Regions from separate parts of the Peribacillus sp. FSL R5-0717 genome, predicted to be linked through region 2. Evidence: riboswitches for the same ligand, from Rfam matches in the RefSeq annotation. Region 2 holds a riboswitch; each other region holds the start of a gene.
The links. A riboswitch is a leader RNA that binds a small molecule or an ion and turns the genes downstream of it on or off. The one in region 2 is predicted to bind glycine.
Positions count from the first base shown of each region.

Region 1 (4,903 bases), 1.9 Mb from region 2:
GCGACGCTCATCAAAAGCATGGATCCCGGCACCAGTGCGGTCAACAATCCAGCGCCGCCGATTATGCCTATAAACCATGGATCAAAGGTCTCGATTGAAAGGCGCAGCAATGAGAGGTCTGCATCTGCCCCAACGAGTCCGGGCACTTTCAATATAGCTGTAAACCCAACGAAAAAGACGAATAAAAGCATGAGTGTATATAAAGGGCTGATGATGGCGTTCTTTCGAAATACCTTGCCGCTGCGTGCTGAATAAACAGCGCTGAAAACTTGTGGCCACATATAGAAACCGAATACGAGCAATATTACCGTGGAGATGAACCATGATACGCTAAGCCCCTGATCAGGGAACTTTAGAAAACCAGGCTTGGCGGCATCAACCGCTTCAAACATCGGCTGAAATCCGCCAAAGTAATGAATCGGCAGATAAATCCCCAAAAATCCTATTATGGCAACCATCATGATATCTTTAATGACAGCGGTCCAAACTGAACCGTGGATACCGGAGATCATCACATAAATGGTAAGGCTGATCGCCCCCATCCAAACTGCCTCAGACATTGAGATGGCACCATAAGATGCTTCTGAGACAATGATCCCCAATCCTTTCAGCTGCACGACAATCACTGGAATCATCGACACCACACCGACAAGTGCAGCCAAAATACCTAAACTGGGACTCTTATATTTGCTTACAAAGAAATCGGATTGAGACATCAGTTTATTTTCTTTGGCATATCTCCATATTTCCGGAAGGAGCCAATAGGATAATACGTAAGACAAAGTAATGTAAATTAGAACATATAGAGCGGGTGCACCCTTGCCATAAGCCCAGCCGCTGCCGCCAAGGAAGGAGAAGGTCGTATAGATTTCCCCAGCCATCAGCAGAAAGACGAATATCGCACCAAAACCGCGTCCGCCGACCGTCCATTGTTCCAAGTCCATATCTTTTCCTTTTGAAGAGCGTATTCCTAAAAATATCGATAGAAGTAAAAATGCTAAAATGATTAAGAGAGCAATATTCATTCCTGGTCACCTTCCCGATTCCTGGGATCCAGCTTATACATGATGCCGAGTATGGCAGAGGTAAGGACCACCCACATAGCCATCCAGAACATATTGAAAGGCATCCCTAATACATATGGTTCTATTTTATTAACAAAAGGTAGAAATCCCAGTATGCCTATAAAAGGAACTAGTGTAAGAATATATATAATCTTCATTAAACAACCCCCTCCGTTTTAAATAAAGTGAAACGCCCACCAATGGGTGTTTATTCTTCAATGCCACTGATGGATGGGTGAACCAAACCGGATGGAAAATTCATACATGACGGAAAAGGTCCGATAATCTATATTAGCTTACACTATTTTGATATAAAATTTAATGCAGTTGCCTGATATATTTTAGCAAAAGTGTGCAGAAAGCCGAAGGCCTAATATGTTCATATGCAGATAAAGCCTTGAATTCATATTGAGTTCAAGGCTTTATTTCCTTTAGCTATCTTTTTTTCCGATAATTATATAGTATCACCAAGAGGATGAACCAGATTGGGGTCAAGAGCAGTGATAGCCGTGTAGCTTCAGCGAATAGCATAACAATAAGGATGAACAGGAATAAGCCTAAAATGACGTAATTGATAAAAGGTGTAAAAGGAGCCTTGAAAGTCGATTCGGCTCTTAGGTCGGGCCTTGTTTTCGAATATTTGATATGGGAGATCAAGATAATGCTCCATACCCATATGAAACAGATGGCACTGATGGTAGTCACGACAGTAAATGCCTGTTCCGGTATCAGCTTGCTTAATAATGCCCCTATTGATACAACGATTGTGGATGTGAATAAGGCATTGCCCGGAACAGCGTGTTTATTTAATTTTTCCAGTTTAGCTGGGGCTTCGCCATTCCTGCTTAACGTATAAAGTATTCGGCTCGTTGAAAATAAACCGCTGTTGCATGCAGAAGCAGCGGATGTCAAAACGACGAAGTTGATGATCCCTGCAGCGACTGGAATGCCGATTAACGCAAAGACCTCTACAAATGGACTGCTTGTGGCATCCAGTTGTGTCCATGGGTTGACGCAGAGAATGACGAATAGTGCACCAACGTAGAAAAGCAAAATCCGGACAGGGATTTTATTGATGGCAGATGGAATGTTCTTTCGCGGGTTCGCCGTTTCTGCTGCAGAAACCCCGACCAATTCGACACCGACAAATGAGAAGACGACCAACTGTAAAGATAACAGGAATCCGGAAATGCCATTGGGGAACATGCCGCCATGATTCCAAAGGTTCGTTAGGGAAACCGTTCCGGTATTGGTATTGAAGCCGAGGATTAGAAGGAAAATTCCTACGATGATCAAGGCGATGATCGTGATTACTTTAATGATGGCAAACCAGAATTCCAATTCGCCAAAGATCTTAACGGTCAATAGGTTCAATCCTAACAGAATGACCAGACAAAGCAGAGCCGGAATCCATTGAGGGACATCAAACCAATATTGCATATAAACACCGACAGCTATGATATCGGCCATTGCGGTCATAATCCAACAAAACCAATATGTCCAACCGGTCACGAAGCCGGCCCATGGACCGACATATTCAGTTGCGAATTCAGTGAATGATGTGTACCCTGCATTGGATAAAAGCAATTCCCCCAGGGCCCTCATCACAAAAAACAAGGCAATCCCTATTATCATATAAGAGAATAATATGGAAGGACCTGCTAATTGTATGGCTTTTCCGGAACCTAAAAATAAACCGGTGCCAATGGTTCCTCCTATTGCAATCAGTTGTACATGTCGATTTTTTAAATCTCTTTTTAATTCTTGTTTAGCCAATTCGTACGCCCCCGTTTTTATAGTCTTGGTAGTGAATGTTTACCTGCATGGTCTTGGAGAGAGGGACGTGATTGTCGTCCAGCTTGCCTTTCCCATTTGTTGTTTTAGTCCAATCACAAAATGGACATTAAAAAAAGAGATTGGATAATACCAATCTCTTAAAGGGCTCAGAATAACAATATATCATTCGTTACTCTTCTGTCCTTTTGCCTGAGATTGTGAATCCTTCGGCGCTGCATCTTGTACAGTCTCTCCAGAAGCTGCTCCTGCTATAGTGTCATCCACAGCATTCATCGCTTGCTTGTATGCGGTTGTGAAGAAATGTCAGTCAGTGATGATTTTTCACTGCTTGATCATTTCATTATGCTTATAAAATAATATTGGAATTCTATCATCTATTTTTCGGTAGGTCAACAAATTTTTTGAAATGAAACAGGCATTATCTGTAGTTTAATAGTGGTCTGTATTTAACATAAGGTCTAAGCAGAAGTGATTGTTTTCTACTCATTATGAACGATCACTATAATAAAATACTGAACATCATTTTTTTAAAATGATATTTTCAGATTTGAAAAATCAACAAGATATTATTGGCAACTGTTTATTTCAAAAATACAATTGTATTTTTACAGAATATTTACTATTATAAGATAAGAAATCATAAATGAAGTGTTATTGATATTTTTTCGATAGAGCATTTCTAACTGCAATAATTAATAAGTTCGTGGTAAGGATAGAAAAGCATTACCGATATTGCATCTGGAGGAGTTAATCATGTCGAACAAGGAATTAAAGAGAGGGCTGGAAGCACGTCACATTCAAATGATAGCTTTGGGCGGAACCATCGGAGTCGGGTTATTCATGGGATCTGCGAGCACGATCAAATGGACCGGGCCCTCTGTAATGCTTGCTTATGCCATTGCAGGTATTTTTATATTTTTCATCATGCGTTCCATGGGTGAGATGCTTTATTTAGAACCGACTACAGGTTCTTTTGCAACCTTTGCGAGCACCTATATACATCCTTTGGCAGGTTATATGACTGCTTGGAGCAATTGGTTTCAATGGGTAATCGTCGGAATGTCCGAAATCATTGCGGTTGGGCTGTATATGCAATATTGGTTCCCGGAGTTACCGGCCTGGATACCAGGTGTAGTGGCCATGATCATCTTGGGAGCGGCCAACCTCATTTCCGTTAAATCCTTTGGGGAATTTGAATTCTGGTTTGCACTTATAAAAATCATAACGATTATATTGATGATCGTTGCCGGCCTGGGCCTTATCTTCTTTGGAATAGGGAATGGCGGGGATGCGATTGGATTATCGAATCTTTGGGAAAATGGCGGCTTCTTTACGGGAGGCTGGACAGGATTCTTCTTTGCGCTTTCGCTTGTCGTGGCTTCCTATCAAGGCGTTGAGCTTATCGGCATCACAGCCGGGGAAGCGAAAAACCCAACGAAGACCGTAACAAAAGCGATTCAATCAATTATATGGCGCATTTTAATTTTCTACATTGGTGCCATTTTCGTCATTGTGACAGTATTCCCTTGGGATCAACTGGATGACTTAGGCAGTCCGTTTGTTTCGACCTTTGCCAAAATAGGTATCACTGCAGCGGCAGGCATCATTAATTTTGTCGTCATCACTGCGGCGATGTCTGGATGCAACAGTGGGATTTTCAGTGCAGGTCGTATGCTTTACACACTGGCATTGAATGGCCAAGCTCCGAAAGTCTTTGCTAAAGTATCTAAAAATGGAGTTCCGGCATATTGCACGATCGCTGTACTATTAGGGTTGGGCATCGGGGTTATCCTGAATTACCTTGCACCGCCGCAAGTATTCCTTTATGTGTACAGTGCGAGTGTTTTGCCTGGGATGATTCCATGGTTTGTCTTACTTATCAGTGAGCTTAAGTTCAGAAAGGTAAATGCCGCTGAAATGGAGAAACATCCGTTCAAAATGCCGTTGGCCCCTTACAGTAACTATGCGACAATAGCCTTTTTACTGATGGTGCTGGTAGGTATGTGGATCAATCCTAGTACAAGAATTTCCTTGGTTGTCGG
Region 1 is NZ_JBBOOF010000001.1:3,278,037-3,282,939, forward strand. It holds gene NYE65_RS15890 (sodium:solute symporter family protein) at 1-1,025, opposite strand, end outside; gene NYE65_RS15895 (DUF3311 domain-containing protein) at 1,022-1,222, opposite strand; gene NYE65_RS15900 (amino acid permease) at 1,500-2,840, opposite strand; glycine riboswitch at 3,029-3,107, opposite strand; gene NYE65_RS15905 (amino acid permease) at 3,615-4,903, shown strand, end outside.
Region 1: linked by a shared signal. The riboswitch ahead of NYE65_RS15900 (amino acid permease) and the one ahead of glyA (serine hydroxymethyltransferase) in region 2 are both predicted to bind glycine.

Region 2 (4,903 bases):
AATCTCATGCATCGTATAGACTTTAATTCCTTTTTCCCTGATTAACTCTTTCTCACCTTGGTCTAAAGAACGGGCACCAATGATGACAATGTTCTCTGGTTTGACCTTTGGAGAATATCCGCCGATGTTAGTCAGTACAGGGTGGCCAAGACCCAAACTTACGGCTAGGGACATACCGTGTATGTTTCCTGATGGGGAAGTTTCGGCAGTATTTAAATCTCCATGTGCATCATACCATATTACCCCTAAGTTTTCAGTATGCTTCGCTAAACCGGCTAATGTCCCGATAGCAATGCTGTGATCTCCCCCTAAAACTAAAGGAAAACGATTTGCTTGGATGACTTCATCCACTTTTTGACTCAATTTTTCATTACCTTCTGCTACATCCTGCAGATTCTTTAAATTTGTGTCACTATCACTTTGTGCTCTTTCCTGTATTTCTACTTTAATATCACCTTCATCACGGACAGTATAGCCAATGTTTTCAAGTCTTTCACTTAATCCTGCATATCTGATGGCACTAGGCCCCATATCCACTCCTCTTCTAGTTTGACCAAGATCCATTGGCACACCAATGATTGAAATTTGCTTTTTCATATGTAATTCCTCCTTCGATTTTTCTACCCTAGTATAAGGGTAAAAGGATAGATGACTCAACTCGACATTTTTTTGAATATTTATACGATTGAAAAAAGGGTAAAAGTCCTGGGTTTAAATTCCTATTATTGATTATTTATGAATAGGATACATTACCATGTGGGGTATGAAGGGAATTGGCTGAATCCCTTTGAAATCTGCGATTGTTAAGATTTTTATTCCAGGAATGGAAGTGATAGCGTTACCAATCGGAATAGGTGGCCGAAGGAAGATTCTGAAGATATTGAATATATTATACTGGTTACATTTATTCATCAAAATGAGCGGTTTCACCTAAAATGCATGGAAGGATTTTTCATTTTTATATTAAAAAAATTTTTTTGACGTGAGAATAAAGAACTTTTTTTCTAATGTGGTTAACCGCGAGAAACGATTCATTACAAAAAATAGGATAGATTACTAGAGGAAAGTGCCATTTTGAAGGGTTTGTTTCACATATACAAAAAAGGTAAAGAGTGGCTGCCCTTTACCTTCCTGTTAAAATATAAGTTGGTTTAAAACCTTTTATGCCATTCCTCATTTAGGTAGATCAGACGAATCAGAGGAAGGTAGTGGGAAATTAAGTGGAGTCTGCCCCGCTTTAATAAGCAACCATTAAGATATATGAATGCTCATATTTTGATGAGAAAGGGATTATTTTAGAATAGCGTTGGTAACGCTTTCAAAATTACTTGACATACTTAATCACAACTACTATTCTAAATGTACCAAATTGAATAAGCGAATGACAGTTGTGGGAGAGTGCAATGCGACACAAGCCACCGAAGGAGCAAGTTCCAAAAAGACCCTTGGAACAAATCTCTCAGGTAGATGGAACCACAACTGGACGCACCTCTGGAGAGCGCGTATAAACAAGTACGCCACCAAAGGGGAAAGGTTCTATTTAAAATGGAGCTAAACTCTCAGGTAAAAGGACAGAGAAGGGTAGAGAACGCTACGTTACCCTTTTCTGTCCTTTTTTGCGTGCAAAAAAGGTAGTAAATCATACTGTTTTTAATAAACTTCATAGAAAAGTAGATGTAGCGGGAAAGAGATTTTAGTATCTCGAACCGTATTAAAATTCAGAATAATCAAAAAAGACTAGGGGGAAAATAAAATGAGTTTAAAACAAAATGATTTAACCATTTTTGAAGCGATTGAGAAGGAAGGACAACGTCAACATCAAACCCTGGAATTAATTGCATCAGAAAACTTCGTTAGCCCAGATGTATTAGAGGCAATGGGAAGTGTGATGACAAATAAATATGCAGAAGGTTATCCAGGAAAGCGCTATTATGGTGGATGTGAATTTGTCGATGTGGCAGAACAAGCAGCTATTGAGCGCTTAACAAAACTTTTTGGTGCAAAATATGCAAATGTTCAGCCTCACTCAGGTGCACAAGCCAATTTCGCAGTTTTTTTCGCACTGCTGCAGCCTGGTGATAAAGTGATGGGAATGAACCTTTCACATGGTGGCCATTTAACTCATGGAAGTCCAGTCAGCGTTTCAGGAAAATGGTTTGAAGTTGTGTCCTACGGAGTTAAAGAAGATACTCAACTAATTGATTATGATGAGTTGGAAGCTATCGCAAAGAAAGAAAAACCTAAATTGATTATTGCAGGGACAAGTGCCTATCCAAGAACGATTAATTTTGCACGATTTAGAGAAATTGCCGATCAAGTTGGTGCAAAACTTATGGTGGATATGGCTCATATAGCCGGGCTGGTAGCAGCTGGTCTTCACCCGTCCCCAATCCCATATGCAGATGTTGTGACAAGTACAACTCATAAAACATTGAGAGGACCGCGGGGGGGGATCATTTTAACGAACGATGAAGAAATTATCAAAGCGATTAATAAATCCGTGTTCCCAGGAATTCAAGGCGGCCCACTCATGCATATCATTGCAGCAAAAGCGGTTGCTTTCAACGAGGCTTTACAACCAAGCTTTAAGGATTATGCGAAACAAGTCATTGAAAATGCTGCAACACTTGGCGAAACATTAAAAAATGAAGGTGCAGCCCTTGTTTCTGGTGGAACTGATAATCATATTGTCCTTTTAGATTTGCGTCCTTGGAATTTAACAGGGAAAGAAGCAGAGAAACTATTAGAAGAAGCGGGCATTACCGTTAATAAAAATACGATTCCCTATGATCCAGAAAAGCCATTTGTTACGAGCGGTATCCGAATGGGAACAGCAGCTTTAACAACTCGAGGCATGAAGGAAGAAGAAATGGTGAAAATTGGCGAAGTGATTGCAACTGTTCTAAAGAGTAAAGGGAATAAAGACGTTCTTCAGAAAGCAAGAGAAACAACCAAAGGGATTTGTGATGTTTATCCGTTATTTCAACAGCCAATTACTGTGTAAATGAGGTAATTAAAGTCATGTATAAGGTATAGGAAATGGTATGCCAAGGACCCTTCGAGAAACGTCTTTTGGAGGCCTGGCGATGAAAGAAACCGGTAAACAGGAAAAGAACATCTATTTTGAAAAAAACATAATTGGGGGTAAATCATGGGTACTGAAACAGCATTAAAGCAAACACCGCTTTTTGAAGTATATAAAAAATACGGAGCAAAAGTTATTGATTTTGGTGGCTGGGCTCTGCCAGTTCAATTTACCAGCATTTTAGAAGAGCATGAAGCTGTTCGAACAGAAGCAGGACTTTTTGATGTTTCTCATATGGGAGAAGTACTTGTGGAAGGGAAAGATGCCGAGAGTTATATTAATTACCTTGTTACAAACGATGTAACAAAACTTAGCATCAATCAAGCACAGTATACCGCAATGTGCTATCCAGATGGCGGAACGGTCGATGATTTATTAGTTTATAAATTAGGGAATGAAAAATATTTACTCGTTATTAATGCCGCAAACATTGAGAAAGATTACGAATGGATGAAGCAGCATGTAAAAGGAGAGATGACGATCCAAAATATTTCGGAAGACATCGCTCAGCTTGCCATCCAAGGTCCAAAGGCAGAAAGCATTTTGCAAAAGTTAACGGAAATAGATTTATCAGAAATTGGCTCTTTTAAATTCGCCCAACATGTCAACATCTCCGAGATTACCGACATACTTGTATCCCGTACAGGTTACACAGGAGAAAATGGATATGAACTTTATTTAGCAGCAGACAAAGCGGTAGTACTCTGGGAAAAGCTCTTAGAAGCAGGAACCACGAATGGATTACAACCATGTGGACTTGGTGCACGGGACACGCTTCGACTTGAAGCACGTCTTGCACTCTATGGACAGGAACTCAGTAACGATATCAGCCCGCTTGAAGCAGGAATCGGCTTTGTCGTAAAGACGAACAAAGAAAGTGACTTTATCGGAAAATCTGCTCTTACAGAACAAAAAGAAGCTGGATTAAAACGAAAATTAGTAGGGATTGAAGTAACAGGCAGAGGGATTCCGCGTCATGGTTACAAGGTAATTTCTAAAGGTGGAGAGGAAATAGGTATTGTTACATCCGGAACACAATCACCATCTTTGAAGAAAAGCTTAGGTCTTGCCTTGGTATCAGCCGACCAAGCTGAAGTGGGGGCGCCGATAAAAGTGGAAATTCGTAATAAACTGATTGAAGCCGTTATTGTTAATGCACCATTCTACAAAAGATAAGTGGAAATATTTTAATAGAGTTATCGTGTAGTTTTAAGTCGAATTCGGTTACTTTGCATGCAGCCCGAAATCGACAACCTGCTATGAGTAAATTATCTAAAATATATTCTGAATTATGGCAATAGTAAAAAAGAAAAGGGGAAAATACAATGACGAAAGTAATATCAAGTTTACGATATAGCAAAGAACATGAGTGGGTGCAACAATTAGAAGGAAATCGTGTACGTATTGGAATCTCTGATTATGCACAAAAGGCGTTAGGTGATATCGTCTTTGTTGAAAATCCAGCGATTGATGATGAAGTAAATGTCAATGAATCGATGGGAACGATCGAGTCAGTTAAAGCAGTTTCCGAACTTTACTCACCTGTTTCAGGTATGGTAGTTACTGTAAACGAAGAGTTAGAAGGCGCTCCAGAGACGATTAACGAGCATCCATTTGAAGCAGGGTGGTTAGTCGAAGTAGAAATGTCCAATCCAGAAGAATTAGATTCACTTCTAAACGAAGAAGAATATCAAGCATTTACTAATGAAGGAGAGGAATAATATGACAGCCACTTATAGATACCTCCCTGATACGAAACAGGACCAAGAGGAAATGCTCAAATTTTTAAATATTTCTTCTATAGATGAGTTATTTGAA
Region 2 is NZ_JBBOOF010000001.1:5,137,227-5,142,129, forward strand. It holds gene rocF (arginase) at 1-597, opposite strand, end outside; glycine riboswitch at 1,482-1,585, shown strand; gene glyA (serine hydroxymethyltransferase) at 1,754-3,004, shown strand; gene gcvT (glycine cleavage system aminomethyltransferase GcvT) at 3,152-4,261, shown strand; gene gcvH (glycine cleavage system protein GcvH) at 4,411-4,806, shown strand; gene gcvPA (aminomethyl-transferring glycine dehydrogenase subunit GcvPA) at 4,808-4,903, shown strand, end outside.

Region 3 (4,903 bases), 4.5 Mb from region 2:
CCGATCCGGCCGGAAGTACTGATTTCAAAAATGAGTGATTGATCTTGATTATTCATGTTGATCCCCCAATTCCTGCGCAAGTGCATCAATTTCTTCTTTTGTTCTTAGTTCAGTTACCGCAACCAGCATATGGTCTTTCAATTCAGGATAAACCGTTCCTAAATCGAAGCCGCCGATCATCCCTTTTTCAAAAAGGTTTTTATTGACCTCTGAAAACGGAGCAGGCAGTTTAATGACAAATTCATTAAACGAAGGACCGTCGAAAATCACTTCCACCCCTTTTGCCATAATTGCTTTTTTCGCATAATGTGCTTTTTGAATATTTTGCACGGCCATTTCTTTGACACCCTTTTTCCCAAGCGCGGTCATTGCAACAGAAGCTGCCAAGGCATTCAAAGCTTGATTGGAACAAATGTTGGATGTGGCTTTGTCACGGCGAATGTGCTGTTCACGGGCTTGAAGCGTCAGGACAAACCCTCTTTTTCCATTCTCATCGACCGTTTGACCGACGAGTCTGCCCGGAACTTTCCGTACAAGTTTATTAGTAACCGCAAAATATCCACAATGAGGGCCACCGAATGCCGCTGGAATGCCGAATGGCTGAGCATCCCCCGTTACGATATCTGCACCGAGTGCACCAGGGGATGTCAAAGCTCCCAATGCAAGCGGATTACTGGAAACGATAAACATGGACTTGACGCCATGAATGATTTCTTCCATTTCTTTCAATGGCTCGATCCGGCCAAAAAAGTTCGGGTATTGCACGATCACTCCGGCAATGTCATCATTCGCCAATTCCCTTAAAGCAGCTAAGTCCGTCACACCGTCTTTATGAGGAATTTCGATCACTTCCACGCGTTGCCCTTTTGCATATGTCTTCACAACTTCTCTTGATTCAGGATGAACGGTTCCTGAAATGAGAATCTTCTTCCGCCTTGTCTGTCCTGAAGCAAGCATCGCTGCTTCAGCCAGCGCCGTCCCGCCGTCATACATGGAGGAGTTAGCCACATCCATGCCCGTCAATTCACATATCATCGTTTGATATTCAAAGATTGCTTGAAGCTCGCCCTGTGAAATTTCAGGCTGATACGGTGTATACGCCGTATAAAACTCAGAACGGGAAAGAACATGATCGACGATGACCGGCGCGTAATGGTCATAGACACCCGCACCAAGGAAGGAAGCATAATTTTTAAGGTCCGCATTCTTTGCAGCAAGCCTTGATAATTCTTTCATTAATGCAGGTTCCGATTTAGCAGGCTTGATATCGTATTCTCCTTGAAAACGAACGCTTTCAGGGATATCATTGAAAAGTTCTTCAGCAGCGGATACCCCTATCGCTTCCAGCATTTCTTGTTTATCTTGCTCTGTCATGGGTAAATAACGATGTTTCATCTAATGACCATTCCCCTCTATTTACGTGGTTTTTTATAAAAAGGTGTTTGTATTATAACGGCTTTCAAACGTTTGGAACGGATTTCCACTTCGACTTCCGCATCCAGCACCGAAAATTCCTTATCGATAAGTACCAATCCAACGTTTTTCTTCAATGTTGGCGATTGGGTACCAGTCGTGACCTCGCCAATGACTTCATCTCCGCTGTAGACCTTATACCCATGACGTGGAATGCCACGGTCAATCATTTCAATTCCCACAAGCTTCCGGGGAGCCCCTTTTTCCTTTTGCTCAGCAAGAACGGCTTTCCCGAAAAAATCAACTTCCTTATCCACTTTTACTGCAAAACCAATCCCGGCTTCTATCGGGGTGATGTCCGCCGAAAGCTCCTGCCCATACAGCGGCAGTTTCGCTTCAAAACGCAGGGTATCACGAGCACCTAAACCAATCGGCTGAACCCCCTCTTCCTTACCGGCATCCATAATCGCCTTCCAGAGGGCAGGACCATTTTTACTGTCGCTATATATTTCAAAACCATCTTCACCAGTGTATCCAGTACGGGATACCAGCGTGGAGATACCGTTAATCATGACATTATCCTTGAACCTGAAAAATCCAATTTCACTTAAGTCAGTACTTCCGGATAGTTTTTGTAATATCTTCTCTGCAGCTGGTCCTTGAAGTGCCAGCTGTGTATAGTCACTTGATACATTCGTAATTTGCGCATCTTCCGTTAAATTAGCTTGCAGCCAATTGAAATCTTTTTCTGTATTCGCTGCATTGACCACGAGCAGATAGTCGTCCTCAGCCCTTTTATACACGATAAGATCATCAACCGTGCCTCCGTTTTCATAACACATGGCGGTATATTGGGCACCGCCCTGTTGCAGCTTTGATATATCATTGGTCAGCATCTTCTGTAAAAAGGAAAGGCTCCCAGGCCCCTTAACATCGACTTCCCCCATATGGGAAACATCAAATAACCCCGCTTTTGTCCGTACGGCTTCATGTTCATCCTTTATACCCGAAAATTGGACAGGAAGTTCCCAGCCGCCAAAATCAATCGTTTTACCTCCGTATTCACGATAAATCTCAAATAGTGGTGTTCTTTTTAAATTGGTCAAAAAATGACCCCCTTCAGATTTTTTTAAAAATTAATTGGCTTCATTATCAAAAGCTTCTTGTCATTACGCATCAGATATATCCTGATTCATGATGTGAAAAAAGCACAAAAAAGGACAGAGAAAGCCCGTTTGAGCTTTTTCTCTGTCCTGAAACCTGAAAGTTTACCTATGTAATAGGTTTTCCCCTTTGGTGGCCGTCCCATAACGGGCGGCGCTCTCCAGAGTTGCGTCCAATAAGAGTTCTTTTGCCTGAGAGATTCACTGCTAAGTTTGCTCCTTCGGCGCTACATCCGTAGTCTCTCCCCTTATCTTCACCCGCATATAAATGGTCTACCATTGAAAGGAAGCGGATAAGCCCCAAGCATCGGTAAAACCTATGAGCATAAATGGAATGCATTCTCTGCCAATTCTCCTAAAACTTCAGAAACCGTTTGACTGATCTCCTTCAGTAATCTTGGATAAATTAGGAGCCTATAGCCCATACTAAGAAAACGCGAACTGCAAAATCGATGTACAAAAATTCTTTGTAGCGTTTGGAAATTGGAATTTTCTAAATATACTTATATCCTACCCTAAGAAACTTATCTCTGCAATATTTTTTGAAAAAGAAATATTTTTCTTACTTCACATATGAAATGTTCGGGTTTTGACCTTATATTAAGGAAATTATGATTTAAGAGGGAGTTATTTCTATGAAAATCAATATATCCTTCAATTCTGAATGGAATGACGAGTTTCTGCAAAAGATGGAAAATGACGGTCCATGGGGAAATTGGGAGCTTTATAAGTTGGCGGTTCAAATGGAGGAAAACCTTATCATCCCTGATTTTGAAGGTTTACAGGCGCCCAAGCACCTTCCTCAGCTAACCCCGCTTCCCCATCAATTGGAAGCGGCGAAGCAAGTAGTGGAAAAGATGAATGGAAAAGCCATTTTGGCTGATGAGGTAGGGCTGGGAAAAACAATTGAAGCAGGCTTGATCCTAAAAGAGTATATGATTAGGGGCCTTGTAAAAAAAGTATTGATCCTTGTTCCGGCTTCCCTTGTCACACAATGGGCATTTGAATTGAATACCAAGTTTCATATTCCGGCAGTCGTTCAGAGAAAAAGTTATGTCTGGGACTCCTGTGATGTGGTCATTTCATCCATTGATACAGCGAAACGCGCTCCACATCGAGATATCATCTTTACTCAGGAATATGACTTCATCATTATTGATGAAGCTCATAAACTTAAAAATAATAAGACGAAGAACTATGAATTCGTCCAAAATCTGAAAAAGAAATTTTGTTTACTCCTGACAGCCACTCCGATTCAAAATAAAGTCGAGGAGATATTCCACCTCGTTTCGTTATTGAAACCGGGCCACTTGGGAAATGCTTCGCTCTTTTCGGAAAAGTATAAAGGGAAAGGCCGGAACATCATTGAAGATGAACACCTAAAGGAACTGGTCAACACTGTCATGATTCGAAACCGGAGGGCCGATACTGGCATCGAATGGACAAAACGGCATGTAGAAACCATCACCATTGAATTTTCTCCAACGGAACAAGCATTGTATGATGCTGTTTCCAAATTCAAGCCAATTTCGGATGGATCAAAAGGAAGCGCGTTTTCGGCTCTCACTCTCCAAAGGGAAGCATGCAGCAGCAGAGAGGCTGTCTTTTATACATTAAAGAATATGAGAGATAAATACGATCAGCCTTCCCCTGATTTTTTGGCAAAGCTTGATGATTTATTTACTAAAGTGAATGAAACGGTCCAGAACTCAAAGGCTGAAAAAGCTTTGGAACTGATCAAGAAAATTGATGACAAAGTGATTATCTTTACGGAATATAGGGCGACTCAACTATATCTCCAATGGTACCTACAGCAGAATGGAATTTCTTCTGTTCCTTTCAGAGGCGGTTTTAAGCGCGGAAAGAAAGACTGGATGCGTGAATTATTCCAAAAGAATATTCAGGTATTAATCGCAACAGAAGCTGGCGGGGAAGGGATAAACCTTCAGTTTTGCCATCACTTGATTAATTTTGACCTGCCCTGGAACCCAATGAGGCTTGAACAGAGAATTGGACGGATTCACCGCCTTGGTCAGGAAGAAGATGTGATGATTTATAACTTTGCCACGAAAAATACAGTTGAAGAACATATACTGAAGTTACTATACGAAAAAATAAATTTATTTGAAAAAGTAATCGGTGAATTGGATGATATTCTAACCAAACTGGATATTAACAACATTGAAGAATATTTAATTGATGTGGTCGGCGAGTCCAAAACAGAAGGCGAAATGAAAATCAAGATGGATAATTTTTCATCGTTGATCCAATTCGCTCAATCAATGAAGGAAGGTGAGGTTCATGCAGCAACGGGAAATTCATGATTT
Region 3 is NZ_JBBOOF010000001.1:660,807-665,709, forward strand. It holds gene gcvPB (aminomethyl-transferring glycine dehydrogenase subunit GcvPB) at 1-56, opposite strand, end outside; gene gcvPA (aminomethyl-transferring glycine dehydrogenase subunit GcvPA) at 49-1,395, opposite strand; gene gcvT (glycine cleavage system aminomethyltransferase GcvT) at 1,413-2,519, opposite strand; glycine riboswitch at 2,660-2,743, opposite strand; glycine riboswitch at 2,747-2,834, opposite strand; gene NYE65_RS03245 (DEAD/DEAH box helicase) at 3,212-4,900, shown strand; gene NYE65_RS03250 (YqhG family protein) at 4,878-4,903, shown strand, end outside.
Region 3: linked by a shared signal. The riboswitch ahead of gcvT (glycine cleavage system aminomethyltransferase GcvT) and the one ahead of glyA (serine hydroxymethyltransferase) in region 2 are both predicted to bind glycine.

Region 4 (4,903 bases), on a different contig from region 2:
GGCGATATTTTAATTCAATCTGGAAATTCCTACTATAAGGATACCATTCGCCGGTACAATAGGCTAAAGAGATATGGTGTGAACTTTATGGATGTCGTGTCCTCTGAAGGAAAGGAAGGTGCTCGAAAAGGTGTTTGTTTCAAGATTGGAGGAGACCTTGAAGCTTGGCGCATAGTAGAGCCCATTTTCAGAGATATATCTGTAGAAAATGGATATTTATATGCAGGAAAAGGAGGGAGTGGTCACTTCTTGAAAATGACCAACAATGGGATTGATAACGAAATGGATGACATTGGGGAAGGATTTGAATTATTAGAAAAAAGGGAACTTGACTATAACTCTGAGAATGTAGCAAGAGTATGGAAAAAGCGGTTTGGTTATTCGTCCAGGGCCTATGGATTTAACGGAAAGAGCATTTTCTAAGATGAAAAATTAGAAAAAAATAAAAAGAGTAGATATGGAATTCTTCTTGAGAAGCAAAATGGATGGCCGAAACTGCTTTTGATTTACAAACAGCCACTCCCGTCATCGCCATTTTCTTGATGAGCCATCGTTCATTAGGAAATCATTTAATGTTCATTTCCATCAGATCTAACATGCAAATGAAGGATGGAAAATTTTTCAAACAAAAGGAGGAAAATAAAATGGAAAGAAACAATACAGTTATTTTAAATGAAGTGATAGTAGGGTTATATAGCAATAAAGAATTAGATCTAATGTTAAATAAATTATCAAATTACTACCAAGTTGCTATAGCTGATTTTACTGTAAATAAAGTGAATCCAAATAGCTATAAAGAAATGATTACTTGATTGATAGTAGACTTAAGTCCATTGCATGAATACTTAAATTGGTGAACTGAGAGTCATATTAAATAAATAAAAGATGGGTTTTTACTTTACCTACCCAAACGATTACTTATCTCATTCAATATGCATCTGTCGGACAGGGAATGGAAAATCCCATTCCCTGTCCGGTGCTGATTCATACCCTCCCTATTTAAAATCAAGATTTAAACAGGGGTATTGAAAAAAAGGCATTTAAATCAAGGAGATGAAAAGTAATTACCTTACTATTAATACAGGGAAGTGGAGGTGGTGACTTAGTCGTAGAAAGTAAAACTGTAAGGTAAAGGAGAAGAATTCAAAATGAGTATGGAAAAGAAAATCAATCTAAAGAAGCCAAAGAAGTGGTGGGTATGGGTTCTAGCAATTATCGTTATAGCTAATATATCAAGTGGTTGGGACAAAGAGGAAGTTGCTAAGCAATCTTTATTGCTTCAAGGATTCTCGCAAATCTCGCAATACCTTAATTTTTTTTTTCAAACATCCATTGTTTAAAAATTTAGACAATATGTCCTTTCCCATCTTGCGCTTTTCTTAGCAACCGTTCAAAAGTGGAGCGGTTCCTAGATACAGAAACTTGTTGGGATTCAGAAAAGCAGTTAACAATTTTGATTTTTGCATAACGAATAACTTCTTATTTTATGAACTGTCAGAAAGATCTATACCGTCCATGTTTGAATTTCTGAAAATAAAGTTTTTTCAGATAATTATTGAAATTTTCATTTAAACCCGTTAACATGCAATTATAATGGAAGTTTATATAAGCGGATGATAATTGTGGGAGAGACCGAAGAAATCGATTCGGCACCGAAGGAGCAATTCCCAAAAAAACCTTGGGATAGAAACTCTCAGGTAAAAAGACTACAATTGGACGCACCTCTGGAGAGAGCTGAAAAGCCACCAAAGGGGAATCCTTTTGATGAAAGAATATTACAAGACAGATTGTTTTGTATATGTTTCATACCGAAGGTAATCTCTCAGGTAAAAAGGACAGAGGAAAGGTGGGATATTTATCCTGCCTTTCCTCTGTCCTTTTTTGTGAGGAAAGGGAGCTTGGAAGAAAATCGAGGAGGATATTTGAATATGAGTCTACAAAACTATGATTCAGAGATTTATAATGCCATGGAAAATGAAAGGGAAAGACAACATAATACGTTAGAATTAATCGCATCAGAAAACTTCGTAAGTAAAGAAGTGATGGAAGCCATGGGGTCTGTCCTCACTAATAAGTATGCAGAAGGATATCCAGGGAAGCGTTACTATGGAGGCTGTGAATATGTAGATGTGGTGGAACAAACAGCGATTGAACGCCTAACCAAGCTGTTTGGTGCTAAGTATGCAAATGTACAACCACACTCAGGTGCACAAGCAAATCTAGCTGTTTTTTATGCGCTGCTTCAGCCGGGCGATAAAGTGATGGGGATGAACCTTTCGCATGGAGGACACTTAACTCATGGTAGTCCCGTCAGCATCTCGGGGAAATGGTTTGATATTGTGTCTTATGGGGTGAGAGAAGATACTCACTTGATAGACTATGATGAGCTTGAAGCAATCGCGAAAAAAGAAAAACCAAAATTGATTATTGCGGGGACAAGTGCTTTCCCAAGAACAATTGATTTTGCACGTTTTAAAGAAATCGCCGATCAAGTTGGAGCAAAACTGATGGTGGATATGGCCCATATTGCGGGGCTTGTGGCAGCAGGTTTTCATCCATCTCCCATCCCATATGCGGATGTGGTGACAAGCACAACGCACAAAACTTTACGCGGTCCACGTGGCGGCATCATTTTAACAAATGATGAAGACATGATAAAGAAAATGAATAAAGCTATATTCCCAGGGATTCAAGGTGGGCCACTCATGCACATTATTGCGGCAAAGGCGGTTTCCTTTAAAGAAGCATTGCAACCGAGCTTTAAGATCTATGCCAAACAAATCATTGAAAACGCAGCAACACTTGGCGAAACATTAAAGAAAGCAGGCGCAATTCTTGTTTCAGGTGGAACGGACAACCATATCGTCCTTTTAGACGTTCGCCAATGGAATTTAACCGGAAAAGAAGCAGAACGATTACTAGAAGAGGCGGGTATAACAGTTAACAAAAACACGATTCCCTATGATACCGAAAGCCCATTTGTCACAAGTGGCATTCGAATGGGAACAGCGGCTTTAACGACACGTGGTATGAAGCAGGAAGAAATGGTTAAAATCGGAGAAGTGATTGCGGCTGTTTTAAAGAGCAATGGAGATACAGCTGTTCTAGAAAAAGTAAAAGAAACAACAAAAGCGATTTGTGACGGATATCCATTGTTTCAACAGTCTATAACGGTCTAAGAAGGGAGAAACAACATGGAATTCCAAAGTTGTTTTGACATTATCGGCCCTATCATGGTAGGGCCATCTAGTTCTCATACTGCTGGTGCTGTATCGATGGGGAGGTTCATTCATGAACTATTAGGTGGTTGTCCGGAAGAGGCGAACATTATTTTCTACGATTCATTTGCTGAAACGCACCAAGGTCACGGGACAGATAAAGCCCTACTTGGCGGATTACTGGGCATGGATACAGATGATTCCAGGATTAAAAATGCCATGGAGCTGACCAAAGAACATGGACTAGATTACGAATTTCAGTTTGAAGACAGCTGCCCTTATTTTGAACATCCGAATACAACAGTCGTTACGGCAAAACGTGGGGAATGGCTGGTAAAGGTAGGTGGAGCATCCCTTGGAGGCGGTTTATCTAAAATCTTTATGATTGGCGATGAAATGGTTGATATTCGTTTAAGCACTAGCGATGACTTTTCGGTACTCGCTACACATTATCATCCATATGTGTTGAAAAAAACGTCATTAGAGGGTGCATGATGGAAATTCGGTCAATGAACGAGCTAATTGAAATTTGTACACATAAACAGAAAACGATTGGTGAAGTCATGTTAATGATGGAAATAGAAAAATCGGGGAGAGATCAAAATACCATCATCAGTATGATGGAAGAACGGTTATTTAAAATGAAGGAAGCTGTTGAGAGCGGAAAAAAAGACGCCTCTACTGCACCAAGTGGCATTTCAGGTGGTGATGCCGTTAAAATGTACGATTACGTGAATCAAGGTAACCCTCTTTCAGGAAGTTATATTAGCGATGCCATGACTTTCTCACTGGCGACATCTGAAAGCAATGCGAGAATGGGAGTCATTGTCGCAACTCCAACAGCCGGAGCGGCCGGTATATTACCCGGAGTATTATTTTCGCTTCACAAAAATGACGGAACTTCCTATAGAGACTTAGTCATGGGATTGTTCACCGCAAGTGCCCTTGGGTATGTCATTGCCAACCGGTCCTTTATTTCCGGAGCGGCAGGAGGATGCCAAGCAGAGGTGGGTTCTGCAACGGCGATGGCGGCAGGGACCATTGTTGAATTAAAAGGTGGCACACCCAAACAAGCGGTAAATGCAACAGCAATTGCTTTAAAATCATTGTTGGGCCTCGTTTGTGATCCAGTTGCAGGGCTTGTTGAAGTGCCTTGCATTAAGCGAAATGTGATTGGCACATCCATTGCCTTTTCAGCTGCTGATTTATCTCTTGCAGGTGTTGAAAGTCGTATTCCATGTGATGAAGTCATTGAAGCCATGTACAAGATTGGAAAGGAAATGCCTCGAACACTTAGAGAAACAGCACTTGGTGGTCTTGCAATGACCGAAACAGGTAAAAGGGTAAAAGAACAGTTATTTAGCAAGAGATCTTAATTGGAGGTATAGCAATGAGCACAGCAACCGGATTGAAGAGAACACCGCTTTTTGAAACATATAAAAATTACGGAGCAAAAGTCATTGATTTTGGTGGATGGGAACTGCCAGTCCAGTTTTCAAACATTATAGAAGAACATGATGCTGTCCGAAAGGAAGCAGGACTTTTTGATGTCTCTCATATGGGGGAAGTGCTTGTTGAAGGGAAAGATGCAGAAAGCTATATTAATTACCTTGTCACAAACGATGTAACAAAGCTTAGCATTAATCAAGCACAGTATACTGCGATGTGTTATCCATCTGGCGGGA
Region 4 is NZ_JBBOOF010000002.1:92,468-97,370, forward strand. It holds partial or broken gene gnd (phosphogluconate dehydrogenase (NAD(+)-dependent, decarboxylating)) at 1-566, shown strand, start outside; gene NYE65_RS26275 (hypothetical protein) at 1,149-1,340, shown strand; glycine riboswitch at 1,614-1,719, shown strand; glycine riboswitch at 1,722-1,842, shown strand; gene glyA (serine hydroxymethyltransferase) at 1,929-3,179, shown strand; gene NYE65_RS26285 (serine dehydratase beta chain) at 3,195-3,713, shown strand; gene sdaAA (L-serine ammonia-lyase, iron-sulfur-dependent, subunit alpha) at 3,713-4,594, shown strand; gene gcvT (glycine cleavage system aminomethyltransferase GcvT) at 4,609-4,903, shown strand, end outside.
Region 4: linked by a shared signal. The riboswitch ahead of glyA (serine hydroxymethyltransferase) and the one ahead of glyA (serine hydroxymethyltransferase) in region 2 are both predicted to bind glycine.